Regions from separate parts of the Anaerobacillus sp. ABA4_114 genome, predicted to be linked through region 2. Evidence: riboswitches for the same ligand, from Rfam matches in the RefSeq annotation. Region 2 holds a riboswitch; the other holds the start of a gene.
The links. A riboswitch is a leader RNA that binds a small molecule or an ion and turns the genes downstream of it on or off. The one in region 2 is predicted to bind S-adenosylmethionine.
Positions count from the first base shown of each region.

Region 1 (14,882 bases), 750 kb from region 2:
GCATAATCACGCCCCATCCTACGAAGACGATCGCGATTGCGAGGCCTATCCAGAATACTTTTGTTACTTTATCCATTCCATCCACTCCTCATTTTATTATGCAGCTAACGAAAATATCTAGTAAATAGTAACCACATAGTTACTAATCATAATAAATTTTCTTAAATTATTCAAATCCGTTTTTATGTTTAGTACAATATACCCCGTTCTTATCGACTAGAAACCACTGCTGATTCTCCTAAAATTCACCATAAATAAAAGCAGGGAACTCTTATCGTAGCCCTGCTTTTATCATCGCTTTTACAATCCTGAACTCATGACGATTTCACCTTTAGGAGTTTTACTCTTCGCATTCGGTTCTAGAGTGATTGCCACTGCGGTCCAATCATGATCTCCTTCGTATTTAACTTCGAAGGAAACGGCACCTTTTCCGTTTTCACTTGGTACAAATGAACCTGCTCTATACGGCTTTTCACCTTCTAGCAACCAAACTTGATACACCTGATCATCCTCTACACCTTCAAGATCATCTGCTTGAACAACTAGATTGGTTTTGCCATTGTCAGATACTAAAGCTGCCGCTCCTTTAGATGTCGAAGCTCCCGAAGGTTCTAACTGTACTGCTTTTAACAATGACGATACTTCTGTTTCAGAGGTTGCTCCTTCATCTGTGATATACGTATAAGCATTTCCAGCAAGCGATAGAAATAACGCAGCAGCTAGGGCTGGAGCTAACCATTTCGGAGATCGTTTGGCTTCATTCAAATGAGTTACATTGGAACTCTTTTCTTTCGTGTTTGTTTCGCCCATATCCTCAGACGCACTTTCAAAAACATTCTGAAGGACTCGCTCTTTCATTCCTGAAGGAGGCTCTTCTGGTGTCGAGAGATAAGGAAGGTCACTAGTTAAATCTTCCAGCTCTTGCAACTCCTCTCTACAGTCTGAGCAAGATTCAAGGTGAGCCTCGAACGTTTTCTTTTCTTCATCGGTTAACGTTCCATTGAAATAGTCAAGTAGCTGATCACAATTGTTTTTCATCTGAGACCCCTCCTTTCTCTGCCAGATTAGTTTTAAGATGTTTGAGTGCGAGTCGAATCCGGCCTTTTACAGTACCGAGTGGGAGGTCAAATTCTTGGGAAATTTTTTTATGCGTCATTCCTTTAAAATAAAACATCTCGATAATCCTTTTTTGTTCCTCTTTCAATTTAGAAACGGCCGCTCTTAGTACGACGCCTCTTTCTTTCCACTCGACTTGGTCTTCTACAGAAGCTTCATCACTATGAAGAGCATCTCGCTCATCTAATTCAAAATCTGGCTCTCTCGATTGTTTACGAAGATGATCGATAGCAGTATGACGTGTCATGGTCAATATCCAGGAAGAGAACTTCCCCTTTTCTTCACTATATTGAGCTCGACCTTTCCAGAGTTTTATGAACACTTCTTGTAGTACTTCTTCTGACAGCCCTCCGTCCTTTACGATGCGATAAGAAAATGAATACAGTAATTTTTCATACCGATCATAAAGGATTTCTAAGGCTTCCTTGTCCTTTGCCTGCACCCTCTCGTAAAGGGCAGCATCGCTCAATTCTCTCATACCATTCTCCTTTATTCTCACAAGTGATCTCCACCAGAAGAGTAGAATGTCTACATCTAGCTAACGTCTACCTCTCCTATTTGGATGTGTTTTTCAATGAAAATATATGGTTTTAACGAAAGAGAGCCCTTAATTAAATAGGACGCACTCTACGAAAAGCGACTGACATCGTCAGTCTAATAAGCTTCTTGTTTTCTGTCGTTTAGTATATCATACTGTTTTCACTGATACCGCAATCGACCTTAGCACTCATGGAATGCCTGTAGAACTTTTCACACACCTTTTGTTCATGTATGATTAAGAGTGATTAGAATAGAAGAGGTGACATCAATGGCTCAAAAAGTAGCATTAATTACTGGCGGTACGCGAGGAATTGGAAAAGCAATCGCTAGGAAATTCGCATCTGAAGGATACAACCTTGTTTTGAACTTCATGCGTAAAAAACGCGATGCAGAAGAAACAAAAAATGAACTTGAAAATGAATATGGCATCTCCGTACATATCGTTAAAGCAAACGTCGGTGAAGTGGCACAGATCACAACACTTTTTGAAGAAGCGGAAAACAAGTTTGGCAGGCTAGATGTTTTTGTAAACAATGCTGCATCCGGCGTTCTACGACCTATTATGGAAATCGAAGAAAGTCATTGGGATTGGACTCAGAATATCAACGCGAAAGCGTATTTGTTCGCCGCTCAAGAAGCCGCAAAAATTATGGAAAAGAATGGCGGAGGTGCTATCGTAGCCCTTTCTAGCCTAGGATCTATTCGCGCTCTTCCAAATTATGTAGCGGTCGGTGTCTCAAAAGCATCCGTAGAAGCAATCACACGCTATCTTGCGGTCGAACTATCTCCAAAAGGAATCGTTGTTAACGCAGTTTCAGGTGGAGCTGTTGATACAGACGCACTGAAGCATTTTCCAAATCGAGAAGAATTACTCGAATCTGCTAAAAAGCGAAACCCTGCAGGACGACTCGTTGAACCAACAGATATGGCAGATACAACATACTTCTTAACAACACCAGCAGCCAAGATGATCCGTGGTCAAACGATCATCGTCGATGGAGGACTGTCACTTTTAGGAGAATAACGCAGACGCTGCAATCTTCTTATTAAATACAAAAAAAGAGACAGCAACCTTGCTGTCTATGCTTGTAGAGAAAGTCTCGGTGTTGCAAAAAGAGGAATCTATTATTTCAGTTCTAATTTATGTTATTGGGTGATCAAAGGTTATAACCCTCATTTCGTCTGTTTATCCATTGGGACGGTGTTCGTTCTGGTTTAATTCTCATCAAGTAGGAGAGACGATCGCGGACTCCTGCGGTAGAACGGGCGGCCGAGTCCGGGGTGTGGGTTTCACCTCGGGCTTGGACGTTCGTCCGCGGAAAGCATGCGATCGTCATCGACTACGGCATCGGGAGCACTGAATTATGACATAGAATTATCGACAATCTGAGACAGCAACCTTGCTGTCTTTTTTCTTACATAAAATCAAAAAAGTATCTGATCACATGGAGGTAGACTGGTGAGGTATAAGCCAAGCTATCTACACGACTTAGGTAGCTTTTATTATGATCATACTGTACTCCCCCATCTCCAAGAAGCAAATCACGCTTTAACACCGATATAGTCAAACTCCCTAATCCACCGGCAACACTGATTAAGATGCCTGATAATATGCCAAAAGTTGAGACGAATGGCGTTAAGTAAGAATACGTAAAGAAGGCTGTTCCTGCCGTTATTAGTAGCGCACCTAGCACACCTTCAACGGTAATGTATGGGTTTGAAGAGGGTACGATCTTTCTTTTACCCACATATGCCGAAATTAAAAATTGGGCGACATCGTTCACCTGAGTAAGCAGAACAAGAAAGAGGACTAAATTCGCTCCATACGTCGGACTTGCGACCTGGAAATAAGCAAGATGACTCAAACCGAACACCATCAGCATCAACCCCCATTGTGTTGAGCTAACAGATCTTAAAAAGCCTAAAGTACCTTTTCCTATTATTCTAGGTAAAGGGAGGAGCAGAAAGACATAAACAGGTATAAAAACAATAAACATACCGTACCACTCGATAAGTATCCAATAGAATTGTATGGGTATCACGAGATACGCCCATAGGAAGATTCTTCGATCCGCCCTTCTCGTCTTCATCATGGAAAAGTACTCCTTTAATGCAAAGAAGCATAAAAACATCAATGAGAGTAAAGATACGATTGGATTGAATAAGGTCGCGAAGCAAAACACTCCAAACATACCCCACCACGTTTTAATCCGGACTGACAATATAGAATAATCCTTGTATGGATACTTTCTTTTAATAACTAGGAATAGCGAGTGTGTTATGGTAAGAATTACTAGTATAATAGATAAGGTCCAAATTGTGTTTTGCAGGGAAAACCACCCTTTCTGTAACACGCAAATTATATGTTGATCGGGGGACAGTATGGATCATACAGTCTATATCCTTTTATCTGATACGGGAACGTTATTTACTAAATCTATAAAAAGATACACCAAAGCTCCTTATAATCACGCTTCTTTAGCGTTTGATATCGAACTGAGAGATATGTATAGCTTTGGTCGCAAAAATCCTAACAATCCTCTACATGGAGGCTTTGTAAAAGAGGATGTGTTGACAGGTACTTACAGCAAATATCCCGAGACGACGTGCGTCATCTACGGTCTACAAGTAACGGAAAGAGAGGTTACTAAAATGAAGCGCGTGCTGGAGATTTTCATTAGAAATAAACAAAAGTTTCTATATAATATTCTTGGAGTACTTGGTGTATCGATTAACGAACCAGTCGAGTTCAGTAACTCCTATTTCTGTTCTCAATTTGTTGCTGAAGTGTTAGAACGCTCGGGCATCACCCTTTGGGATAAACTCCCCGCCTTAATCACTCCAGAAGATTTCAGAACGTGTGACAAATTGAACCTGGTATATGAAGGCAAGCTCACTGAATATCCACCGATTAAAGAACGAAAAACTCGTCCCTAATCGATTGTTACCGTGCATTTCTTATGTATAGAAAACCCGAACGCGAATAGAAGATTCGGTTCGGGTTCGTCACTCTATGAAGTGAACGTTTCCTGTAAAGCTGGAACGATTTGTTTCTTTCTAGAAACGACACCTTCGAGAACTGCTAGTCTGTTGATCAGTTCTACATCAAATGCTTTCTCAACGTTTTCAGCATCCTTACCTAGTGCTAAGACGGTTGAGTTGTTGTTTAAGATGTCCGTTACAACAAGTACGAATAGATCAAGGTTTTTCTCTTCTATTGTCTTATTGATTTCTTCTTCAACAGTATCCTGACGAGATAGTACATCAAGCGGATCTACAACGTTGACCTGAGCAACCTCAACTTTAGATGATCCCATACCAAATTCCTTGGCATCTAGGCTGATTAGCTCAGACGGAGTCTTGCTACTCATATCTGCTCCTGCTTTCAGCATTTCAAGTCCGTATGTTTCTGCGTCCACACCTGCAATCTCTGCTAATTCACGTGCGGCTGCAATATCTTCTTCTGTACACGTCGGAGATTTAAAAAGTAACGAATCAGAAATGATTGCGGACAACATCAAGCCAGCTATCGGCTTATCGATCTGTACGTTATTTTCTTTATAAAGCTTCTTTAGAATCGTAGCTGTACAGCCTACAGGCTCAGCTCTATAGTAAACAGGATCAGCTGTTTCAAAGTTTGCGATTCGATGATGGTCGATGACTTCAAGAACGCGTACCTTTTCAATATCCTCTACACTTTGCTGGCGTTCGTTATGGTCAACGAGGATGACATGATTCGTTTCGTTCGCAACCGTTTGGACCATTCTTGGTGCTTCAACATTGAATTTATCTAATGCATATTGTGTTTCAGCATTAACAGCTCCAAGGCGAACAGGTTCAACATCCTTGCCGAGCTTTCTCTTCAAATCTGCATAAACGAGCGCAGATGTAATCGTGTCTGTATCTGGGTTTTTATGTCCAAAAATCAATACTTTTTCCATTGTTCGACTCCTTTAATAAGAGAATTTATGTACACATTACATATTGTAAAGATGTAGACTCCTAAACTCAACATCAATTTCATATTTAGAATACCTTGATTAGACTACCATTAAACATACTTCAATAAAAGCAATCATCCTTTCTATCTTTTTTTATCTCACCGTCCTCAAAAAAAGACTGTCGATAGATCTCGACAGTCTGTTCCTTATAAGCTTCTCGTTTATAAACTTTGCAACGCCTCTTTAATAGAAGTATCTCCAGATGTTAAATCAAACGCACGTTTCTTTAAGTTTGGGTTCGTTAATGCCTCAACAACTACTCGCGCAACGTCTTCACGAGGCACAGATCCTCGTTCAAGTTGTTCTCCAACCGCTACATTGCCAGTTCCATTTTCATTCAGAAGCCCACCCGGTCTTACAATCGTATAAGATAAGGAACTTGCTTCTAACGCTTTGTCTGCATAATGCTTTGCTGCATAATATGGGAGAAGAGCGTCGTTCCAGTTTTCACGATTATTAGCTTGGAACGCACTTACCATCACGTAGCGTTCGATACCGTTTCGCTCTGCAGCTTCAACCGATTTGACAGCTCCGTCCAGGTCTACTAACAGCGTTTTATCAGCACCTGTTTTTCCGCCAGATCCCGCAGTAAAAATGACCGCATCCGTTCCACTCATCGCTTTTTCGATTTCATCAACTGAATCTTCTAAGCTCGCTACGACTGCTTCTACACCTTTATCCGCTAGAGTTTCCGCCTGTTCTTCTTTACGAACCATCGCTTTCACCGTGTGTTCTTCACTACTATGAAGTAAATCCACAACTTTTTGACCGATTTGACCATTAGCTCCGATAACTAGTACGTGCATTGTGATGCTCCTTTCACGTTTAATATGGACATTATTCCATATTTATGAATGAGCTTCAATTAACCTGCTTTTCTATTTGATAGAGAAGAAATACTCGAATCTTTCCCTTTCATCGAAACGACAGAACTAACGAGAGCGAGAATGATGAACATCCCTCCAACCGTCGCATTCATTTCAACTGTGCCCTTTTCGATCACGAAAGCACCGACAGTTGAGCCAAGTGCGATACCTAGATGCAATGCAGAGTTATTTAAACTTTGCTGTATATCAGATGATTCTGGCGCAATTTCAATCAAATAACTTTGTTGTGCTGGCGTAATCCCCCAGCTAAGCATGCTCCAAACGACCATTACAACTAGGAATAACGGAAAGGCAAACGTTGTATATGGAATAAGGAACATCGAAACTCCAAAAACAACGATAACAGAGATTATAGTTGGCTTTGTTCCGAATCGATCAGAAGCGACACCACCTAATCCCCCTCCTGCTACAGCAGCGACTCCAAAGATCAAATATACAATGCTCACCCATGTTCCTGATAACCCGAGTGAGGATTTCAAAAACGGAGTTAAATATCCATAAAGTGTAAGGTGTCCTGTTAAAAATAGAAATGAGGTCAACTGTGCTGAAAAGACCTTGCTATTCTTTAGAGTCAGCAATTGCTTTCTCATCGGAATCGCGGGCTTCGGTTGAATACTCTCCATGAAAAAGTGAACGCCTGCAATTGACAAAATCGTTAATACGATGATGAGTACAAATGGTGCCTTCCAACCGAAAGCATTTCCTAGCATAAGACCTATCGGTACTCCAAGAACAAGTGACGCACTTATTCCCATAAACACGACGCCGATCGCGCGAGCTCGGTATTTACTTTCTACGATGTTTGATGCGATCGTGACGCAAAGCACAACGAGAAGTGATCCACTAGCTGCTGATATCACCCTCGCCGCCATTAGAACTGCGAAAGTATTGCTGAGAACGGCCAAAGCATTCCCAAGCAAAAATACGATTAGCGAGAGTATCGTAAGTTTCTTTCGCTCTACTTTTGCTGTCAAGGATAATAAAATGGGTGCAGCGAGTGCAAATACGATTGAAAATACGCTGATCAATAGACCTGTCTTCCCTAGACTAGCACCTAAATCTTCCGCTACAAGATCAAGAATACCTCCGATAATCAGTTCTACCATCCCGACAACGAACGAAACGATTGTCAGTAAATATACTTTTTTATTCATTATAATCCGCCTTTTCTCATTAAGTTACCACTAAAAGGGTAACTCCCATTCAACAAAAAGGCAATAGTTAATTTCAGGAACGTTAGTTGTTATGCTAAGATGTAGGAAAGTGCGAAAAGCAAGGAGAGCATAGTGATGTTGCAGCAGTTTGGATTCACACAGTATGAAAGTCAAATTTATGAAGCGTTGATTACGACAGAGGAAGCGCTTGACGCATCTGCGATCGTAAAACAATCTGGCGTCCCTCGCTCGAAAGTATATGAAGTCCTTTATAAAATGGGAGAAAAAGGAATGGTTTTGGAATCAACAGTTGAAAAAAAGAGATTATATAGACCACTTCCGCTAAACTCAGCCATCGAAAAATTACAACGTGATTTTAATCGAAATATCGACCAATTAAAATCGTATGAAGCTAGGAAAAAACCTTTGGATGACCGCGTTTGGAGTCTTAAAGATAACCAATCGATTGACTCACTTGTAGCTGACCTTCTAAAACAGGCAACCTCTTCGATCGTCTATTCTGGTTGGTCAGACGATCTCTCACAGCACATTTCAACTATTGAAGAAAAGCAAATGAATGGAATTTCAGTTGAACTTCATTCGATCGGGGAGCTCGATACAAAAATAGATACGATCACAACTTTGATACCTGATGTTCAACATGAAGCGCTGCAGCGAAGCCGCATCCTCATTGTTGATAATAAGGAACTCGTATTTGCTGGTTACGAAGAAACAGGCTGGCAAGCGATTCATACGAGCTCTCGTCCCCTAGTGACGTTCTTTACTGAGTTCTTCTATCATGATGTAGCTTTGACTGAAATCACTCGCAAATTCGGAGCATTAATGATGGAGGATGAGGATATTAAAAACGTCCTGTTAAAATTACGATACTGAGGAAATGAAAAAAAAGCATGCCGCACCAGGCATGCTTTTCTCTCCTTCATCACTCTATGCTTTTACTTCTAGTGTCTTCTCTATTTCTTCTCTTAAAATAGCCATTCCCTCTGGACTCAATATGATGTTTCCATTGCCAAAGTACTTATTCTCATTTAAGACTTCTCCAGTAATCATACACGCCATCTCCGGTTGGTACTTTTTTAAAACAATTCGATCTTCACTCGTAAAGATCTCCATTGGGTCTTTCACCTGGATATCAAGTGTGCGGCGCAGTTCTTTTGGAATGACGATACGGCCCAGTTCATCAATTTTTCTAACGACACCTGTGCTCTTCATGCTTATCACTCCTTCTTTTTAGCGAACGAAAACGTTCTTTATTTAATTTTAATAGTTTACTTGTCTACTAGCAAGCAAAAATGCTAATTTTTTTATAATTTTCCAAAATTATTCTAATTGCTTCTAACTATTGATACCCGCTTAGATCAAAAAAAAACCGCCCGGTTAAACCGGACGGAAAAAAGGGGGAATTTTTAAGCTAGTTTATAGTTACCCCCTTATAATCAAAACTAAACCACTTTTTTAAAATTAATTTTTTCCCATTGAAAACCCCTCAAACAAGCGCCCTCCATACGGTGACATCTGATCATCTACGAACTTGATCACATCGCCCTTTCTTCCGGTTTTGAAATAATTATCAAAAACCTCTTCAAATTCACTAGCTAGCTCACTATCAAATTGTTTGAGCGCTCTCATAATCCATTTCGAAGAACCTGTCCAGTGGTTATTCATTCTAAGGATAAACTCATGCAGCTGCTCTAAGAGTGCTAGAGCGCAGCACAATTCTTCTCCCCTCTCTGTTGCACCAATAAAATCTTCTAGCACATCTGTCAAAAAATATCGCTTCAAACGAATTGTATCTTCATCCCAACTTTTAGGCCCCGCCTCTAAAATTCGCTTCGCTTCTTCTTTTAATTCTTTACAGCTTCCTTCATCAATCAGAATGATTCCTTCTGCAACCATTCGAGGCATCGAAGGTTTACCACGCTCACAGTCGCTATTATAAAAGGATTGATAGGTATTAAAATTATGTACGTATAATTCTACCGGCCACTTTTTGTAATATAAGTTTTCCCTGTAAGAATTCGTAACCGATGGATCGAAAACAACAAGATCAAGATCTGACGTTTTCGTACCTTCTCCTCTAACAATACTTCCAGCTAAAAGTGCTACATTACAGTGAGGAAAGTGACTCTTTACAAGTTCCTTCGCATCACGTTTGGCAAGCTCTAATCGTTTCATGGTCTTCCCCTCGGCTTTTTATTTTATTTTACATTGAGAAGACGAAGAATCATACCTTCCACATTGATTAACATTTTGATACACTCTTATAGTACAAGATGAAGAAGAGTTGAATACACGTTTGGTCGTAAGCACAGACTTACTATACAAATGTTATTAACAGGAGGCACTATGCTAACTTTTGAAGAAAAGCTACACATTATAGAATCTACTTTCCCTGAATTAACGCGTAAAGATGTATCGATGGGAAGAGTTAACTTTCATTTTGAAGAAAGTGTTATGGATAAAAAGAACGTCGTCTATCATCTGCACCCGAATGGGAACGGATTTGTCTATGGCGAGCTACTTGAAGAGTACCCAGTAGACGATAGAGGAATGGTGAACATTCGTGACTTCTCAAGTAATGATCTTCGAAAAATAATCGGAGAAGCGATTCACTCTCTTTCTGTTTTGCCAGGAGAAGATATTGAAGAAGAAATCTGGATGAACGAAGAAGATCAAACGCTGCACCTCGCGTATGAGCCTGAGCTAGAGCTTTGGAATGTGTATGCCGGTGACATGCTTGATGGCACTTTCCCTTCTTATAACGAAGCGATCCAGTACCTTGATGAAGAAGGCTTCATCCGTCAATAAAAATACCCCCAGCAACCTTTTGTTGCTGGGGGTATTTTCTATCTGAAGCGATTCAGATAAAATAACATTAACGATAGTATAACAAGAAGGAATGAGTGTTCTAGCGTATGAGCGTTTTTCTCTTGAATTAGCAGGGATTGCAGGTTGATGTGAAGAAGCGAATGTTAATCGTACTTTTGCTCTTCGGTGTTTTAACCATACTTGTTCACAGGCTTGATTTGTTGTCAATTTTGTTTTAGAAAACAGGATTACATAGAGGCTTTTGTCTCGAATCAACACAAATCTTTTATTCTCCACAATGCGCCCCCTTAAATTACCAATCGGGGCGAATAATGTAAGTTGATAAGATAAAATGTTATAATATTCTTACTACTACATCCACCTTATTCTCAACACCCGTATCAATAAGAGATCAAAGATTAAGCTCAAAATCGATTCAGGGGGTATTAGATGAGAAAAATACAACAAACGACAATTAATTCTGTTGTAAAATACGGACAAACAAAACTACCAAAGTCCGCCAATACAGAATGTCCAGAGTGCGGAAACACCGCTTCTTTTCATTTGAAATTCGATTACCAGATCAACCAAACGGTCTTTTCAACCTTTTCAAGATGTTCGGTATGTAAAGAATCCATACTCTTTGTATTGATTAAAACGTCTACAAGCGATCAAGGTGAAGAAGTAGAGCTCTTTGTTCACCAAACTTCTTTCACTAGAGAACCTCTTGGAAGATTGGTTGGCACTGCGAGGCTGCCAGATGACCTCGAGCGGGTCTATCGTTCAGCAGTTAACGTACATAATATGAAAGACTGGACTGCTACAGCCGTTATGGCAAACCGCGTTTTAGAGAGCATCACTAGAAGCTTTTTAGCTGAAAATGAACTTTCTCAACCTCTATCAAAACAGCTCGAAAGCCTGGCCAAACAAGTTGATCTTGAAGAGCCAATCGTACGGCTCGGGCAGCTGTTAGGAAAAGGAAGTAACCTCCACAACCTTTTATGCCTTGAAAATTCTGCAAGTGAAGAAACAGCTAATTTAATTATTGATTTATTGGACTCATTGATTGAATTTCTTTATATATTGCCTCAAAAAATTGTAAACCTACAAAAGCAGATCGAAGAATAAACAAAACCAGGCCGTCATTTTGACAGGCCTGGTTGTTTCGTTATTCTACTGCTTCTTCTTTTCGAAATGAAGGATAATTGATGGTAATTGCCACAATACCAGCGACCGCTGTAAGAATTGGATAGATTGAATATGGTATGAGTGCTAAAGGCGAGATCGAAGCTAGTCCAGCCGCTGCTAACAACTGTGCGCCGTATGGCAGCATGCCCTGAACACTTCCAGAAAATATATCAAGAATACTTGCGGACTTTCGAGCATCAACTTGATACTCTTCTGATATGTTCTTCGCGAGTGGTCCACCCATTATGATTGATATCGTGTTATTTGCCGTTGATAAGTCTAAAACCGTAGCGAGCCCAGCGATACCAAACTCTGCCCCTCTTCTCGATCTCACTCGATGAAGAATTTTATCGAGAACGTACTGAACGCCTCCATTATATCGGATAACCTCGATCATCCCACCAATAATCAATGCGATCATGGCGAGATCTTCCATCCCTTTGATGCCATCCGTTACCGTAGAAACGAGCCCACTTAAACCAAACGTCCCGTTAAATAAGCCCACAGCACCTGCGAACAATGTCCCACTAACGAGTACGATCAGTACATTCACGCCTGCAATCGCTGCGATCAATACGCCAAGGTATGGGAGTACTGTGATAAAATCAAATGATTTACCTCCACTTACTGTCGCGCTTTCCCCTACCGTTAAGAATCCATATATAATGGCAGTAATAATTGCAGCCGGTAAAACGATGAAAAAGTTCACTTTGAACTTATCTTTCATTTTCGTGTTTTGCGTCCGAACAGCTGCAATCGTCGTATCCGAAATCATCGAGAGGTTATCTCCAAACATCGCTCCTCCGATGACCGCTGACAATGTCAAAGCTACAGGAATCCCTGATTGCTCTGCAATTCCAATTCCAATCGGAGCCAGTGCTACGATCGTTCCCATCGACGTCCCCATCGATATCGAAATAAAGCATCCGATTAAAAATAAACCAACAACGAGAAGGCTTGCTGGTAATATTGAGATGCCGAGATTCACAATCGAATCTACTGCACCTATCTTCTTGGCTGTTTCAGCGAATGCTCCCGCTAATAAAAAAACAAGAATCATTAAGATGATATTGGAGTTCCCTGCTCCTCTACAAAACACCTCGACCTTTGTCATGAAGCTTTCTTTCCTATTCATCGCAAGTGCAACGCCTGCAGCGATCAGTGAAGCAAGCACAACAGGCATGCTATAAAAATCTTTTGTTACAACTGCCGTTCCAATAAAAAGTAAAATAAATATACCGAGTGGAAGCAGCGCAAAGCCGTTCCCTTTTATGTCTTTGTCCATGATGTTTCTCCTTGTTCGTAAAGTTTGTAGCAATCAAAAAAGCCCACTTCAAGAGAAGAGGGCTTTCACTCTTATCTCTCAAGATCTCTCTTGCTGGAAGCAGCACCTTTCTGACATATCAGAGGTTGCTGAAGCTTCTCAGGGCCAGTTCCCTCCACTTCTCTTGATAAGAACTATTCGATTTAGTGTTATGAAGTTTATCACGCATTATTCTTTTTCGTCAAGAAAAAAGTCGAATCGTGTCGCTCTTCGACTTATGCCTGAATAAATTTCTGAATGTCTCTTAAAATCGAACGAGGCTGCTCTTCCGGAAGAAGATGACCCGTCTTTTCGTATACGATCAGCTCTGAATTCGGCAGATCTTCTGCCAACCGCTTTCCAATTTGAAGCGGTACAACTCGATCATGCTCCCCCCATATCAGTAAACTCGGCGTATGAATTCTTCTCAATTCTTCTTGTGATAAATCCCCTTCACGATCTCGAATCATTCGTACGAGAGAACGGAAAATCCCTTCATGAAAGAAAGGCTGAACATACCCATCCACCATCTCTTCATCGATTAAATTCGGATCGTAAACGCAGTTCACCAAATTCCCTTTTGCTCCTTTTCGCGAAAGCCAGCGCTTTAAATACATTGAGAAAAAGGGCAAATAAGAGGAATACACTAAACTCTGCCTCGCTTTTTCAAGGTAGCCTGAACTACTGAGCAAAATGTTTTTCTTAACTAGGTCTTCATCGATACTTGCGGCTCTTAATGCCACTTGCCCTCCCATCGAATGACCGATCATAACGGTTTCGTCAATACTTAGCCGCTCGAGTAGTTCGATCACGACTTCCGCAAAGTTTTGATAAGAATGAACAAACCGACTCGATTTTTCACTTCTTCCAAACGGCGGGAGATCCACGGCTACAATCGTGTAATGCTTTGAAAGCAAGGGAATCAACCGTCGATAACTAAAAGTCGAAGATAAAAACCCATGCAGTAATGTTAGTACAGGACGGTCGGACGTCACTTCGTTCTCATGATATTCATAGTGAATATCGATTCCTTTTATGTTTTCCTTATAATGTTTGAGACTCTCTACAGATAGCATCTGACAGTTCACTCCGTATACTAGTTTGTACGTATTTTACCCCTTTTCGCTGAGGAAAAACGTCTTCAGTTGTGGAGAGTGTTACCATCTTAGTCGCCTTCACCGATATGCACGAGGCTTGCAAACGGAATGTTCTGCCTCTTCTCATCTAGGTCAACAATTCGCAATTCTTTATTGAGCTGGTCGATATAATGAACATATCCTGTCAACACATTCTTCGTACCGTTCTTGAAGTAGTGAAATGTAAGCGGCTGGTGAAAGGCCATCGCTTCGCAAATGGTGTCGTTCATCTCCTCCATCTTCTGCTCATCAAGCTCAGGCTGTTCTCTTCTCCGATCTTCTTCTTTCCATTCTCTTAACTCTTTAACATGCTCTGGTAACATCATCGATGTCCATTTGATATTTCCTCGGTCACGAATCATCTTATCAACCCCTTTCTATGCTTTGTGACCTCCGACAAGCTTACTTCGATGCAATGCTGTACCGGCTTTCGTATAGGAAACAGCGCGAAGCAGAGAATCGGATCCGTATTTCTCCCGTATCGAATCCATTACGTATCCAAGGTCTCGTTGCTTCGGCCGTTTCATATTGAAAAGGTCGAGCTGCACTTCCTCGTCATCACAAATATTTGAAAGAGCGATTGAAATTTTCCGAACCGTTTGCCCTCTATAAAATTCCTGAAAAAGCTGCAAGCACACGTTATAGATTTCAAGTGTGATGGAAGTGGGGCTATCGATGCTTTTCGACCTGTGAAAACCACCGCCTCCTTCGTCTTTACTATAGCCGAT
Region 1 covers NZ_JBSWUM010000001.1:1,626,572-1,641,453, reverse strand. Annotated here, with positions in the region: gene ACXAEY_RS08205 (glycine betaine uptake BCCT transporter) at 1-76, opposite strand, end outside; gene ACXAEY_RS08200 (anti-sigma factor) at 301-1,038, opposite strand; gene ACXAEY_RS08195 (RNA polymerase sigma factor) at 1,022-1,594, opposite strand; gene fabL (enoyl-[acyl-carrier-protein] reductase FabL) at 1,925-2,680, shown strand; gene ACXAEY_RS08185 (phosphatidate cytidylyltransferase) at 3,072-3,986, opposite strand; gene ACXAEY_RS08180 (hypothetical protein) at 4,039-4,593, shown strand; gene ACXAEY_RS08175 (manganese-dependent inorganic pyrophosphatase) at 4,668-5,597, opposite strand; gene ACXAEY_RS08170 (SDR family oxidoreductase) at 5,819-6,463, opposite strand; gene ACXAEY_RS08165 (MFS transporter) at 6,523-7,698, opposite strand; gene ACXAEY_RS08160 (TrmB family transcriptional regulator) at 7,834-8,592, shown strand; gene ACXAEY_RS08155 (AbrB/MazE/SpoVT family DNA-binding domain-containing protein) at 8,647-8,931, opposite strand; gene ACXAEY_RS08150 (nucleotidyltransferase domain-containing protein) at 9,181-9,894, opposite strand; gene ACXAEY_RS08145 (hypothetical protein) at 10,066-10,527, shown strand; gene ACXAEY_RS08140 (hypothetical protein) at 10,978-11,655, shown strand; gene ACXAEY_RS08135 (Na+/H+ antiporter NhaC family protein) at 11,696-13,000, opposite strand; SAM riboswitch class I at 13,069-13,173, opposite strand; gene ACXAEY_RS08130 (alpha/beta fold hydrolase) at 13,255-14,094, opposite strand; gene ACXAEY_RS08125 (YolD-like family protein) at 14,184-14,516, opposite strand; gene ACXAEY_RS08120 (Y-family DNA polymerase) at 14,532-14,882, opposite strand, start outside.
Region 1: it holds a riboswitch for S-adenosylmethionine, as region 2 does, so the genes downstream of both, ACXAEY_RS08135 (Na+/H+ antiporter NhaC family protein) here and ACXAEY_RS04295 (methionine ABC transporter ATP-binding protein) in region 2, are expected to answer to the same signal.

Region 2 (14,882 bases):
GGATACCAGGATCAGAGAGTGGGTTTTTCGTAATACTCTGTAATATCGCACCAGAGACGGCAAGTCCCATTCCAGCAAGTACCGCAACGAAGATTCTTGGCATTCTAAATTGAAATAGAATTAAATTTTCCCGCTGAGTCCCTTGCCCGATGATCGTACGAAAAAGTTCGCCAGGAGTTAGAGAAGCATAACCTGTTCCTATGCTTATAATAATCGCAAGGACTAACAACATAGCTGCAGTGATTACAGTAATTCTAAACCGTTTGACCTGTTGTGCATTCATGATAGCTTCCTCCCTCCTTTTCTAGCGAGATAAAGGAAGAAAGGAACGCCAACCATAGCGACAACAGCTCCTACGGGCGTTTCATATGGAGCATTCACCGTTCTGGCAAATGTGTCTGCTAGGACTAAAAGTACACTGCCAAAAACAGCTGAACAAGGAATGATCCAACGATAATCTGTTCCTACTAGAAAGCGTACGATATGTGGCACGAGTAAACCAACGAAAGCAATCGCCCCTGCGAGTGACACAGCCGCTCCTGCCAAGATCAATACTACGGTCATCAAGATCGTTTTCGTTAAAAGAGTTCGTTGTCCAAGACTCTTAGCTAAGTCCTCTCCAAAGCTAAGAATCGTTAGTTGCCTCGATAGCATAATAGAAATTAAGATTCCTACTAGAGCAACAGGAACAATGATTTTCAACTGTGTCCAGTTCGTTCCAGAGACACCACCTGCTGTCCAAAAAGCAAGATCTTGAGAAAGTTTATAATAGATCGCAACGCCTTCTCCTAACGAAGAAAGCAGTGCAGACACAGCTGCACCTGCTAACGTAATACGGATAGGAGAAAGACCCCCCCTAGTCATTGAACCTAAACCGAATACTAACAACGCCCCAACTCCCGCTCCAACAAACGAAAGCAGCATAACGGTGAAGTATGACGAACCTAGGTTAAATGCAAACACACAAGCGAGGGCTAAACTTGCACCAGCGTTCAAACCGAGTAAACCAGGATCTGCAAGAGGATTTCGAGTCATTCCCTGCATGATTGCTCCACTCACAGCAAAGGCAGCGCCGACAACTGCAGCTCCAAGCTCTCTTGGTAACCGAAGACTTACGATAATGCGATCTGTTTCTCTGCTAGAATCATAATTAAATATAGCTTCCCAAACTGTTCGAAAATCAATCTTTGCAGCTCCGACTGAGATAGCAAGACCAATACTTAATAAGAGGAGTAAGCACCCCAAAAGCAAGATGGTCAGGCCTACCTCAGGTCTCGAATACACTTTTACATCTTTTATAACCTTCGTCTTCGTTTTGAACATTGAAATTATCCTTTGTTATTTCGTTAATTCTTCGACGATAAACTCCAATTCTTTCTCTAGAGAGATCGGGTCGTTAAAATAGAACGATTCTGAGTCAAACTGAATTGCATTTCCATTCTTTACAGCAGGAAGCTCTTTCCAAACATCAGATTCCATAAAGGAGTTGTCTGGATTACCTGCTCCAGTTCCAACAAAGATATAATCTCCAGCATAAGTAGGAATCACTTCTGTAGAGATGGCTTTCCAACCTGGACCGAAGACATCTTCTTCTAATTTCTTAGGTGCTTTTAATTCAAGAGCTTGATAGATGACCTCTGTTCCACGTCCCCAGTTTTCACCATATACATACATATCTTTGCCGTATGCTTCCATAACCATGAACGTCTTGTCTTCTCCAATAGCAGCTTTTACTTTTTCACGAGCATCTGCAGCTTTTTCCTTCCACTCTTCAACCCATGCTTTTGCTTCATCTTCTTTTCCTACTATTTTCCCGATTTCAACATGCTGTTCCATGTAATCATACTTATCGTATGACATCGTTACTGTAGGTGCGATTTCTTCATATTTCTTTAAGTTTTTATCATCAGAATACGTAATGATTAGATCTGGATTAAGTTCTAACAGTTTTTCATATGAGTCTGCAGTAACGACTTCAACGTCATCAAGCTTATCTCCATAAAATTTATTAGATTTTGGATATTCATTTACAGCGATCGGTGTAATGCCTAATTCCAACAAGTTTCCTGCATATGTAGCCGCTAGCATTGCAACACGCTCTGGTTCTTTAGGAACTTCAACCTCTCCATTTTCACCTTCATAAACCCTTGTATCTTGTTTATCACTATCGTCTTTTTCCGCAGAACTTTCACCTGATGTGTTCTCAGAACACGCTGCTAATGCAAACACTAAAGTTAATAAAGATAAACTAAGTAAAAGTTGTTTAAATCCTTTTTTCATGTTGTTCTTCCTCCTGAATGTATGATAATAAGAATCATTCTCATATGATGGAAATAAAAAAAGCAGTTACGCTAAGTTCTCTATGAACTGCTCAGTTTTTACGAGATCATACGTCAAACATACTGGCTTCCTCGTTCTTGGGTCCATCCCGATTTCAGCATCGATATTGAACACATCGTAAAGGACTTTAGACGTCATCACTTCTTCAGCTCTTCCCTCTTTTACAATTGAGCCGTCTTTCATAGCCACCATGTGATGAGCAAACCTCGCAGCATGATTTAAATCATGTATGACCATTACGATGGTACGCTTTTCATCACGGTTCAGTTGATGTAATAGCTCGAGTACTTCTAATTGGTGAGATAAGTCTAGATAAGTGGTAGGCTCATCTAATAATATGATATCGGTTTCTTGCGCGAGTGCCATGGCGATCCAAACACGCTGTCTTTGACCACCAGAAAGAGCATCTACAGGTCGTTCCTTAAATTCAAGAATACCCGTTACACGAAGTGCCCAGTCGATCACATCATAGTCCTTTTTCGTTAGCTTACCGAATCCTTTTTGATAAGGATACCTGCCATAAGAAACAAGTTCTCCAACAGTCAGACCAGCAGGTGAATCCGGTGACTGAGGTAAGATCGCCATTTTTTGCGCGATTTTCTTAGTAGATTCTTTGCTGATGCTTTTACCGTCTAAGTAAACTGTTCCAGCATTCGGATTGAGTATGCGTGATAACGTTTTAAGAACCGTTGATTTACCGCACCCATTCGGGCCGATAATCGTCGTGATCTTTTTATCTGGAATCTCAATTTTTAAATCTTTAACGATATTTTTTTCACCATAACCAACCTTTAAATCCTCTGCATATAGTCTGGACATGGTTCCCCTCCTTAGAAATTCTCGAGTATCACTGAACTTCAACTCACCAAATGAAAATGATTATCAATGTCATAACTTATTCTAGTCTATCGTATTTATACTGTCAACCGAATAATCAGCATTCTTATGCAATAAAAAAAGACCCTGGAGTAACCACCAGGGTCTTTTTGAATGTTAACCGATCGAACCTTCCATTTCAAACTTGATAAGGCGGTTCATTTCGACCGCATATTCCATTGGAAGTTCTTTTGTAAATGGCTCGATAAAGCCCATTACGATCATTTCTGTTGCTTCTTCTTCTGAAACCCCACGGCTCATTAGATAGAAGAGCTGTTCCTCAGAAACCTTCGATACTTTCGCTTCGTGTTCAAGAGAAATGTTATCGTTAAGGATTTCGTTGTAAGGAATCGTATCAGAAGTAGACTCATTATCCATGATAAGCGTGTCACACTCGACGTTAGAACGAGCGCCTTCAGCTTTACGGCCAAAGTGTACGATACCACGGTACGTTACTTTACCACCTTGTTTAGAGATGGATTTAGAAACGATCGTTGAAGACGTATTTGGAGCAAGGTGAATCATCTTAGCACCTGCATCCTGATGCTGTCCTTTACCAGCTAGCGCGATGGAAAGTGTCATTCCACGTGCACCTTCACCTTTAAGAAGAACAGCTGGGTACTTCATCGTAAGTTTTGAACCTAGGTTACCATCGATCCATTCCATCGTTGCATTTTCTTCTGCAACAGCACGTTTCGTAACAAGGTTATATACGTTGTTCGCCCAGTTCTGGATCGTTGTATAACGACAGTAAGCGTCCTTCTTAACAATGATTTCAACAACCGCACTGTGTAGTGAATTCGTTGTATAAACAGGAGCTGTACAACCTTCAACGTAATGTACAGAAGAACCTTCATCAGCGATAATAAGCGTACGCTCAAACTGTCCCATATTTTCAGAGTTAATACGGAAGTATGCTTGTAGAGGTGTATCCACTTTTACGCCTTTTGGTACGTAAATGAATGATCCACCAGACCAAACAGCAGAGTTAAGAGCTGAGAACTTGTTATCTGTCGGAGGAATCGTTTTACCGAAATGTTCTCTGAACAAGTCTTCGTTTTCTTTAAGAGCTGTATCCGTGTCCTTAAAGACGATTCCCATCTTTTCAAGGTCTTCTTGCATGTTATGATAAACAACTTCGGATTCGTACTGAGCAGATACACCAGCGAGGTACTTTTGCTCAGCTTCAGGAATTCCAAGCTTATCAAACGTTGTTTTGATTTCTTCAGGTACTTCATCCCATGATCTTTCAGACTTCTCAGAAGGCTTTACGTAGTACGTAATCTCATCAAAGTCTAAATCAGCAAGGTCGCCGCCCCACTGAGGCATAGGCATCTTATAAAATGTTTCAAGAGATTTCAAACGGAAATCAAGCATCCACTGCGGCTCATCCTTAATTCGAGAAATTTCTTTAACGATTTCAGGAGTCAAGCCACGCTGTGAGCGGAAAATTGAAACGTCTTTATCACTAAAACCATATTGGTAATCGCCAACTTCAGGCATTTTTTTAGCCATAGTATTTCCCTCCTAGACATATTACATGTCAGTGTTTGGCTTACGTTCTCTTTCCATCATTCTAGTATGAATAAGCATCTATTACAACACCTGGAAAGGGCTTAAGCCTGGTCGTTCTGTTCCTTAAACCCTTTCTCCATCGCTTTCCAAGAAAGTGTTGCACATTTGATACGAGCAGGAAATTTAGAAACTCCTTGAAGCGCTTCGATGTCACCTAGATCGAATTCTTCTTCATCGTAGTCTTTCCCTTGCATCATATCAGAGAAGATCTTAGACATACGGAGTGCTTCATCAACTTCAAGGCCCTTCACAGATTCTGTCATCATGGATGCGGATGCTAGAGAAATCGAGCACCCTTCTCCAATAAACTTGGCGTCTGAGATTTTACCTTCATCAACTTTTAACTGAAGCTGAATAGCGTCTCCACATGTTGGATTATTCATATTGATTTTCAGGTCGCCTTCTTCAAGCTCCCCTTTATTTCTAGGGTTTTTATAATGATCCATAATGACCTGTCGATACAACTGGTCAAGATTGTTAAAAGACATGACCAAAAAACTCCTTTGCTTTTTGTAACCCTGCTACAAAAGTGTCCACGTCTTCTTCAGTGTTGTATAAATAGAAGCTAGCACGAGCTGTAGCCGATACCTCTAACCACTTCATAAGAGGTTGAGCACAGTGATGTCCTGCTCGAACGGCGATTCCTTCTGTATCGAGCACTGTCGCCAGGTCATGAGGGTGAACATCGTCACTGTTAAACGTTACGACTCCAGCACGTTCTTCAGGACCATAAATCTTTACACCTTCAATTTTAGACATTTGCTTCACTGCATAATGAGCAAGATGCTGTTCATGTGCTTTAATGTTATCCATTCCGATCTCGTTCAAAAAGTCGATCGCAGCACCAAGGCCGACAGCTCCTGCGATGATAGGAGTTCCTCCTTCAAACTTCCAAGGTAGATCTTTCCACGTGGAGTCATATAAACCAACGAAATCGATCATTTCTCCACCGAATTCAAACGGCTCCATGTTTTCAAGGAGATGCTTTTTACCGTATAGAACACCTATGCCAGTAGGACCGCACATTTTGTGAGCAGAAAATGCGAAAAAGTCGCAGTCCAAGTCCTGAACATCGATCTTCATATGCGGTGTACTTTGTGCACCATCTACGACCATCACAGCACCTTTTCGGTGAGCAATCGCAGCGATTTCCTTGATTGGATTGATCGTCCCAAGAACGTTCGACACGTGCATAACAGATACGATCTTCGTATTTTCAGTTATCGTATTCTCCACATCTTCAAGAGAAATCGATCCGTCTTTTTGAAGAGGAATGTATTTGAGTGTGGCACCTGTAGCTTTGACAGCTTGCTGCCATGGAATGATATTACTGTGGTGTTCCATAGGGGTGATGACAACTTCGTCACCTTCCTGAAGGTTCGCACGGCCATAGCTTGATGCAACCATATTCAGTGCTGTGGTCGTACCTCGCGTGAAGATAACTTCCTCAGTCGAGGGTGCATGAATAAATTCACGTACCTTTTCCCTGGCACCTTCATATGCATCAGTGGCGTGTGTCCCTAACGTATGAACCCCTCGGTGTACGTTCGAATTGATTTCTTTATAGTAACGCTCAACTGCATCGATGACTTGCTTTGGCTTTTGAGACGTTGCAGCACTATCAAGATAAACAAGAGGTTTCCCATTTACCTCTTGATGTAAAATGGGAAACTGCTTGCGTATATCCTGCACATCGAACATTAATTTACTTTCCTTTCAGTTACCTCGATCGCACGGTTTTTAACGCCTTCGATCGGAAGTTCGTTAATAACTGGAGCAAGGAAACCATGGATGATCAAACGTTCTGCTTCTTTACGGTTGATTCCGCGGCTTTGTAGATAGAAGAGCTGAAGTGGATCTACTTTACCTACAGATGCAGCATGTCCAGCCATTACGTCGTCTTCATCGATAAGAAGGATAGGGTTAGCGTCCCCTCTTGCCTTGCTGTTCATCATAAGAACGCGTTGAGTCTGGTCGCCGTTTGATTTTGTAGCGCCGTGCTCGATCTTTGTAACACCATTAAAGATTGCACTTGCACTTTCTTTTTGAACGCCATGAACGAGAAGAACACCTTCAGAGTTCTTACCATGGTGGAACATCTCATTGGTAAAGTTCTGTTTCTGATCACCGCGGCCAATCGTTACCGTCTTAGAATCACCATAAGAGCCGTCACCAACTAGGTTCGTTGAGTTCGTTGAAATCGTGTTTCCGTCATTCATCTGAGCAAGAGCCCAATCGATCTTACCATCACGCCCTACGTTCGCACGACGATTCACATACGTTGTAACACCTTTTGCAAAGTTATCGACTGAACCAAACGTTACGCGAGCATTTTGCCCAACGTGAACTTCAGCAATAATGTTAGCAACTGATTCAACGTCATGAGAATAAGATAGATAGTTCTCAACGTATGTTACTGAACTGTTATCTTCAGCAACGATGATCACGTGATTGAATAATCCTGCTTCAGGATCCTCTTGCCAGTATAGCGCTTGAACTGGAACGTCTACTTCCACGTTACGAGGTACATAAAGGAATGTTCCTCCATTAAGAAGTGCTGTATGAAGTGCTGTTAAACGATGCTCATCGACTTTCATAACATCTTTCATGAAGTACTTCTCAACAAGCTCACTATGGTTTTGTACAGCCGTTAAGATGTCTGTAAAAATAACACCTTTATTTTTAAGCTCATCAGAAAGCTGTTTGAAAACTGGCGTTGAGTTACGATGCACGAGAAGGTTACCAGATTGCTGGTCTTTGGCAACCAGTTCTTTAATATCTTCAGGAAGTTCATCCAATGAAGAAATACCTTCTGTCTGTACATCGTGCTTAAACGAAGTGAAATTAAATTTATCTATTTTCGTCTTATCAGGTTTTGGCATAGGTAGGTCTGCTGACTTCTCTAGTGCCATTAGGCGAAGCTGAGTAAGCCACTGTGGCTCTTGTCGCTTCTCTGAAAAAGACCGAACATAATCTTGATCGAATGCAATCTTCGTATCCACTGACATTGTCATCCTCCTTACTGCTTACGCTTCTTGGCCAACTGTTTCGTCTTTGATACCTAGTTCTTCTTTAATCCAATCGTAACCTTCTGCTTCAAGACGCTGAGCTAGTTCAGCTCCGCCTGACTTCACGATGCGTCCTTGCATCATTACGTGTACTTTATCTGGAGTAATATAGTTAAGAAGACGCTGATAGTGAGTGATGATCAAGCAACCGAACTCTTCGTTACGCATTGCATTAACACCTTTTGAAACAACTTTAAGAGCGTCGATATCTAGACCAGAATCAATCTCATCAAGAACTGCAATCTTTGGTTCTAGCATCATAAGTTGAAGAATTTCGTTACGCTTTTTCTCACCGCCTGAGAATCCTTCGTTAAGGTAACGCTGAGCAAATTCTTCGCCCATATCAAGCTCAGCCATTTTGCTGTCTAGCTTTTTAATGAATTTCATAAGAGAAATTTCATCGCCTTCTTCACGACGAGCATTGATTGATGTACGTAGGAAATCAGCGTTTGTAACCCCGCTTACTTCACTTGGATATTGCATAGCAAGGAAGAGGCCCGCTTTCGCACGCTCATCAACTTCCATTTCAAGCACATCTTCATCATCAAGAAATACTTTACCTTGAGTGATTTCATATTTCGGATGTCCCATGATAGCGGAAGCAAGGGTAGATTTTCCTGTACCGTTCGGCCCCATTACTGCATGAATTTCGCCACCATTTATTTCAAGGTCTAGTCCCTTGATAATCTCTTTTCCTTCAATGGAAACATGAAGATTTTCAATCTTAAGAGTTGATGCTGCCATTTGTGAATACCTCCAATAACGTTTATACTATTCCTTCTTCCTTCCTTATTGTATTAGCTATAAGGTTTATGTCAAGGAATGTGTGCTGAGTCATTCTCAATCTATTTTCATTCTAATTTTATAACAAATCCAAACTATTATCAAGGAACGAGAAATGCGTCCTTAACTAGAGTTAACAACATCTATGTGTCCTATTCAGACTACAAATCTCACCCAAGAATAAGCGTATCATTTCCTTATAAGGGAAACAACGGATGTTGTACTCATTTCAAAATAAAAAACCAGTCAGCGACTGGTTTTTATAGCGTATTGCTGATTCATTTTTGCAATTTACGGTCGAATTCACTTACCAACATCAGACTTTGGCGATGATCCATGTCTCGATCGCGCTCTACTTGCATTCGTTTGTTAAAATTCCTGCTATATTCTGCGTATCCTACTCCGTGAGACTGGAACATTGCCTTTTCCATTTCAGGTGTGTGGTTTAACCGCAAGGGGCTAATAATGAATCAATCCTTTCAGTAATTGGTTATTTATTTACTCACTTAATTTACCACTTTAATACAGTCGCCTACAAATGCCATATACACCAATTACAAAGGAAATACCCTGCTCTTCTATGTTTTGAATATATTGAAAAGTATAAATCTTATCTTTCCTTCGTTTAAGAAGCAATTCCAATACTGTGCATATATATAATGGAAGAAACTCGTAGTTTAATGCTTCATTTGATTAAGATCCGTAATACATTCCTGAACGAGGGTTACAGCTTGACTCATGGAAGCTCCTCCACCAAAGGCTGCTGTTACTCCAACTGTCTCGAGGATTTCCTCTTCAGTGCACCCTTGATCTAAGCACCCTTTCGTATGATAAATGATGCAATATTCATCTTGAGAGAAAATCGAGATCCCAAGTGCAATCATCTGCTTTTCCTTCTTACTAACGGCACCTTCTCTAAAACAAGCTTCTGTAAATGCATTATATTTCTTTGCTATTTGGGGCATTTTCTCAGTAAAGACTCCAAGGCCTTCTTTGTAATCATGCAATGCTGTTTGTGCAAAATTTGTATTTTGTTGTTCCTGCGTCACGTCACATTCCTCCTTCAATTATTCAGAGTTAGTATGAGAAGACAATCACAATGCTATCCATAAATTTGAAGAGAAAAAATTAAAGGTTGTGTGAGAATTATCACATTAATGGAGGGAATAGTTCTTTACTATGTAACTATAAGAGCTAAAGGAGTGGATGATATGTTTGAAGGTAAAACAACACGAGTCGTTGTGATTGGAACAGGGTTCGTAGGGACTAGCTATGCATTTTCTTTACTTAATCAAGAAGTTGCAAATGAGCTCGTATTAATCGATGCCAATAAAGAGAAAGCTGAAGGAGAAGCAAGGGACCTTAATCATGGCCTTCCTTTTGGTGCGCAGATGAAAATTTGGGCAGGTGATTATAGTGACTGTCGTGATGCAGATATCGTCGTCATTGCGGCTGGAGCGAACCAAGCGCCAGGTGAAACAAGGTTAGATTTAATTGATAAAAACACCAAAATCTTCAAAACAATCGTGACGAATGTGATGTCTTACAATTTTGATGGAATTTTTATTGTCGCTACAAATCCAGTTGATATCCTAAGCTATGCAACTTGGAAGTTCTCTGGCCTCCCGAAAGAAAGGGTTATCGGATCAGGGACAATTCTTGATACTGCAAGATTTAGATATTTATTAGGGGAATACTTTGATGTAGATTCTAGAAATGTTCATGGATACATTTTAGGTGAACACGGAGATACTGAATTACCTGTGTGGAGCCACACAACGATCGGCAGCAGGCCCGTTCTTTCACTAATCAAAGATACCTCTGAAGGAAAAGCAGAACTTGATGCCCTGTTTGCAGATGTGCGTGATGCAGCCTACCACATCATCAATCGTAAAGGTGCGACACATTTCGGTATTGCGATGGGATTACTTCGATTAACCAAAGCCATCTTGCGTAACGAAAATTCTATTCTTACTATATCCACTCTATTAGAAGGTGAATACGGTTTAGAAGATCTCTATATTGGCGTACCTGCAATCGTCAATAGAAATGGTATTCGAGAAGTCATTGAACTTGATCTCACTCCTCAGGAAACTGAACAGCTTCAACACTCTGCAAAAACGCTTACTGACGCTATGAAACCGGTCCTTCTTTATAAATAGCACTAAAAAAAGGTTCTCCACAAAGGAGAACCTTTTTTGCTTTATTCATTTACTGGTACGACTGCTCCATCATATTCTTCTTTAATGAAGGTTTGAATTTCTTCTGAGCGTAGAACCTCAACAAGCGTTTTTACAGCTTCGTTACTTTCATCACCTTTGTTCACGGTGATCACGTTCACGTATGGAGAGTCCGAACCTTCAAGTGCTATTGCGTCTTCTTGTGGATTTAATCCAGCATCGATCGCATAGTTCGTGTTGATTAAAACAGCATCACCTTCACCTTGCTTATAGATCTGAGGAAGAAGGGAAGCTTCTACGTTTGTTTTAAAGGTAAGGTCTTTTGGATTTTCAGCGATATCTTCGACTTGTGCATCTGTTGGATCGATACCTTCTTTAATCTTGATCAAACCTTTCGCTTCTAGCAATTGAAGCATACGACCGTGGTCTGATACAGAGTTACTCATGATGATTTCTGCACCTTTAGGAAGTGCATCAAGGTTTTCATATTCCTGTGAATAGACACCGATCGGCTCGATATGAATCCCACCAGCGTTTACGAAATCATAGTTATCGTTTTCTTCCATTTGTAGCTCCATATAAGGCACTGTTTGGAAGTAGTTCGCATCTAACTCACCATTAGCGAGAGTTTTGTTCGGAAGAATGTAATCCTGGAAGCGCTCGATTTCAAGAGTAATTCCTTCTTCCTCAAGAAGCGGCTGTGCTTTTTCTAGGATTTCAGCGTGTGGAACGTTTGATGCACCAACAACTAGTTTCGTTTCTTCACTTTCTGATCCTGAGCCTTCACTGTTTCCACCGTTATTTGCTCCACAAGCCGCTAGAGCTGCAAGAGCAACAACTGACAAAAGTAGTAATAGTTTTTTCATGGTTTCTCTCTCCTTTTTTTATCTTATCTTTTATCCATAGCTCGCGTTGTAACATCTCCGATAACCTGAAGAACTGCTACAATAGCGAGAATTAATACAGTTGCGACAAGCGTCACGTCGGGATTATTTCGTTGGAAACCATCTAGATATGCAAGATCTCCTAATCCTCCAGCCCCAACGACACCTGCCATCGCTGTATAGCTCACTAGAGCGATCGCAGTTACTGTTATTCCTGAAATCAATGCTGGCATCGCTTCAGGAAGCAGTACTTTAAAAATAATCTGGCCATTCGTAGCCCCCATCGCTTGGGATGCTTCGATCACTCCCCTGTCTACTTCTCTTAGAGCGATCTCGACCATTCGTGCGTAAAATGGGGCAGCCCCTGCAATAAGTGCTGGCAATGCAGCATTAGCTCCCAGCATCGTACCAACAATATATACAGATAGTGGGATAAGCAAAATAATTAATATGATGAATGGAATCGAACGGAACAGGTTTACAATCCCTGCAACAAAACCGTTAATATATCGATTTTCCCAGACGTTTCCCTTTGAAGTTAAGAAAAGCAGCAGGCCGAGTCCAATGCCGAGTATAAACGTTGCGAACACAGAGATCGCGGTCATGTAGATCGTTTGTAATGCCGCTTCCCACATATCCTCCCAACGCACGTTAGGAAATAGTGAACTAAGCATTTGGAATCACCTCCACTTCTACTTTCTGCTCACGTGCATAGCTCAGTGCTTTGTCGATAGAAGATTGTTCACCTTTTAGTAAGACCGATAGCTTACCATAAGGACCATCCTGCGTATGGGTGACCTTCCCTTGAATGATGTTCACTTCGATCTGAAACTCTCTGATTAACTTCGTTACGAGAGGTGACCCCGTAGCTCCTTTTACAAAAGTAAATTGTACGAGTGTCCCTTCTGCACCTTCAGTAAGATGTGAAATCGATTCTTTCATTTCCTCTGGCTCACTCAGTTGGTTTACAAAATCACGGGTGATCGGCTGCTTGGGATGATGGAAAATATCAAGTACTGGACCTTCTTCAACAACACTGCCACCTTCCATGACCGCAACACGATGACAAATCTTTCTGATCACGTGCATTTCATGAGTGATCAACACGATCGTTAGTCCTAGCTCTTTATTAATTTTCTTTAATAGGTCGAGAATACTATCTGTGGTCTTCGGATCCAGGGCCGATGTCGCTTCGTCACAGAGTAACACTTTAGGGTTATTAGCAAGTGCCCGCGCAATCCCAACTCGCTGCTTTTGACCACCACTTAGTTGAGATGGGTACGCATCTTCTCTCCCGGATAACCCAACGAGGTTGATCAACTCGTCCACTCGAGCTTTTCTTTTCTCTTTCGGCACGCCCGATATTTCAAGCGGGAACGCAATATTTTCTTTTACAGTGCGTGACCAGAGAATATTAAAATGCTGAAAAATCATTCCGATTTCTTGTCTTGCTAGACGAAGTTCCTTGTTATTCAACTTAGATAATGCTTTGTCATCTACTGTTACGCTGCCTTCAGTTGGTCGCTCAAGTAGATTTAACATGCGGATAAGTGTACTCTTTCCAGCGCCACTATATCCGATAACTCCGAAAATTTCGCCTTTTTCAATTGTAAGATCAGTATTCTTCACCGCTTCTACTGGTCCAGAGGCTGCAAAGAACGTCTTCTTTATACCTTTTAACTCAATCATTTGCACACTTCCTTTTACCTTACGATATCCCATCACAATAGGTTGATTTTAAAACCTTTTGAAATAAAAAATGCCTTTCCGCTATGAGCAGAAAGGCACTTGAAATCGATGTCTTTCTCTCATTTCTCAAAGCATCTGCTTTGCAGGAATTGGCACCTTCTCAAACACGCTGTTTGACGGTTGCCGGGCTTCATAGGGCCAGTCCCTCCACCTCTCTGAATAAGAGATATTTAGTTATTAACACGTTACTCTAGTTAAGTACTAAATCGAATTCTAGCATGGGACTTTTAGTGTGTCAATCGATGAGTAAAAAGTCCGAATTTTTAAATAAAACCAGCTGTCAGAGTTTCAACTACTCCTCTAAAGTCAGCCCTCTTTTCTGACAGCGTAAAAGCGCTGCAATCCATACAGCGCTCGCGCCAATGATTCAGTTGTATCTCTATACGGATCAAACATGCTCTCTTATTTACGCTCTTTGATTTTCATACTGCTCGATTTTATCCTCAAGAGAGAGGGTTCTAGATACTTCGTCCCACCCGTTCAACAACATTTCCTTCCAATAGGGATCGATTTCAAACGATACGTGCAGCCCATCATTATCACTAATAGATTGGTTTTCGAGTTGAACAGTGAGTGAATAACCTTCGCTTGCCTTTGTAAATAATTCAGCAACGGTTTCTTGAGGAAGAGCGATTGGAAGGATACCGTTTTTCACACAGTTGTTGTAAAAGATATCTGCGAAGCTTGGTGCGATGATCACTCTAAATCCGTAGTCTAATAGGGCCCATGGAGCATGTTCTCTCGATGAACCGCAGCCGAAGTTTTTACCCGCTACTAGGATTGAAGCCGACCTGTATTGCTCTTCATTTAAAGAGAAATCAGACCGTGCGATTCCATCGTCATCGAAACGCCAATGATAGAACAAAAACTGTCCAAACCCCTGTCGCTCGATCCGTTTCAGAAATTGCTTTGGTATTATTTGATCAGTGTCCACATTCACCTTTTCAAGAGGATAGACGACACCTGTATATTCATTGATAGGTTCCATGATTTCACTCCTTTACACGACAGGCTGCTTCATTTTTCTTGCATCTGTAAATTTGCCTTCCAAAGCAGCGGCGGCTGCCATGGCAGGACTGACTAGATGCGTTCTAGAACCATTTCCTTGCCGTCCCTCAAAGTTCCGGTTTGATGTAGAAGCGCATCGCTCTCCTGGTGGAACGATATCGTCATTCATCGCAAGACACATACTGCATCCTGCTTCTCTCCACTCAAAGCCAGCATCAATAAACACTTGATCTAGTCCTTCTGCTTCCGCTGTTTCTTTGACAGATTTAGAACCCGGCACGACTAGCGCTCGAACATTGCGGTGTACTTTCCTTCCACGAACAATATTTGCTGCGGCTCTAAGATCACTAATCCTTGAATTTGTACAAGATCCGATAAAGACATGTTGGATGTCGATATCCTGAATTGCCATCCCAGCT
Region 2 covers NZ_JBSWUM010000001.1:879,758-894,639, reverse strand. Annotated here, with positions in the region: gene ACXAEY_RS04365 (FecCD family ABC transporter permease) at 1-283, opposite strand, end outside; gene ACXAEY_RS04360 (FecCD family ABC transporter permease) at 280-1,323, opposite strand; gene ACXAEY_RS04355 (iron-hydroxamate ABC transporter substrate-binding protein) at 1,339-2,280, opposite strand; gene ACXAEY_RS04350 (ABC transporter ATP-binding protein) at 2,347-3,159, opposite strand; gene sufB (Fe-S cluster assembly protein SufB) at 3,334-4,731, opposite strand; gene sufU (Fe-S cluster assembly sulfur transfer protein SufU) at 4,833-5,279, opposite strand; gene ACXAEY_RS04335 (cysteine desulfurase) at 5,269-6,492, opposite strand; gene sufD (Fe-S cluster assembly protein SufD) at 6,492-7,799, opposite strand; gene sufC (Fe-S cluster assembly ATPase SufC) at 7,818-8,603, opposite strand; gene ACXAEY_RS04320 (YuzK family famiily protein) at 8,921-9,061, opposite strand; gene ACXAEY_RS04315 (carboxymuconolactone decarboxylase family protein) at 9,320-9,691, opposite strand; gene ACXAEY_RS04310 (L-lactate dehydrogenase) at 9,854-10,804, shown strand; gene ACXAEY_RS04305 (MetQ/NlpA family ABC transporter substrate-binding protein) at 10,846-11,688, opposite strand; gene ACXAEY_RS04300 (methionine ABC transporter permease) at 11,712-12,380, opposite strand; gene ACXAEY_RS04295 (methionine ABC transporter ATP-binding protein) at 12,373-13,395, opposite strand; SAM riboswitch class I at 13,512-13,621, opposite strand; gene leuD (3-isopropylmalate dehydratase small subunit) at 13,862-14,443, opposite strand; gene leuC (3-isopropylmalate dehydratase large subunit) at 14,456-14,882, opposite strand, start outside.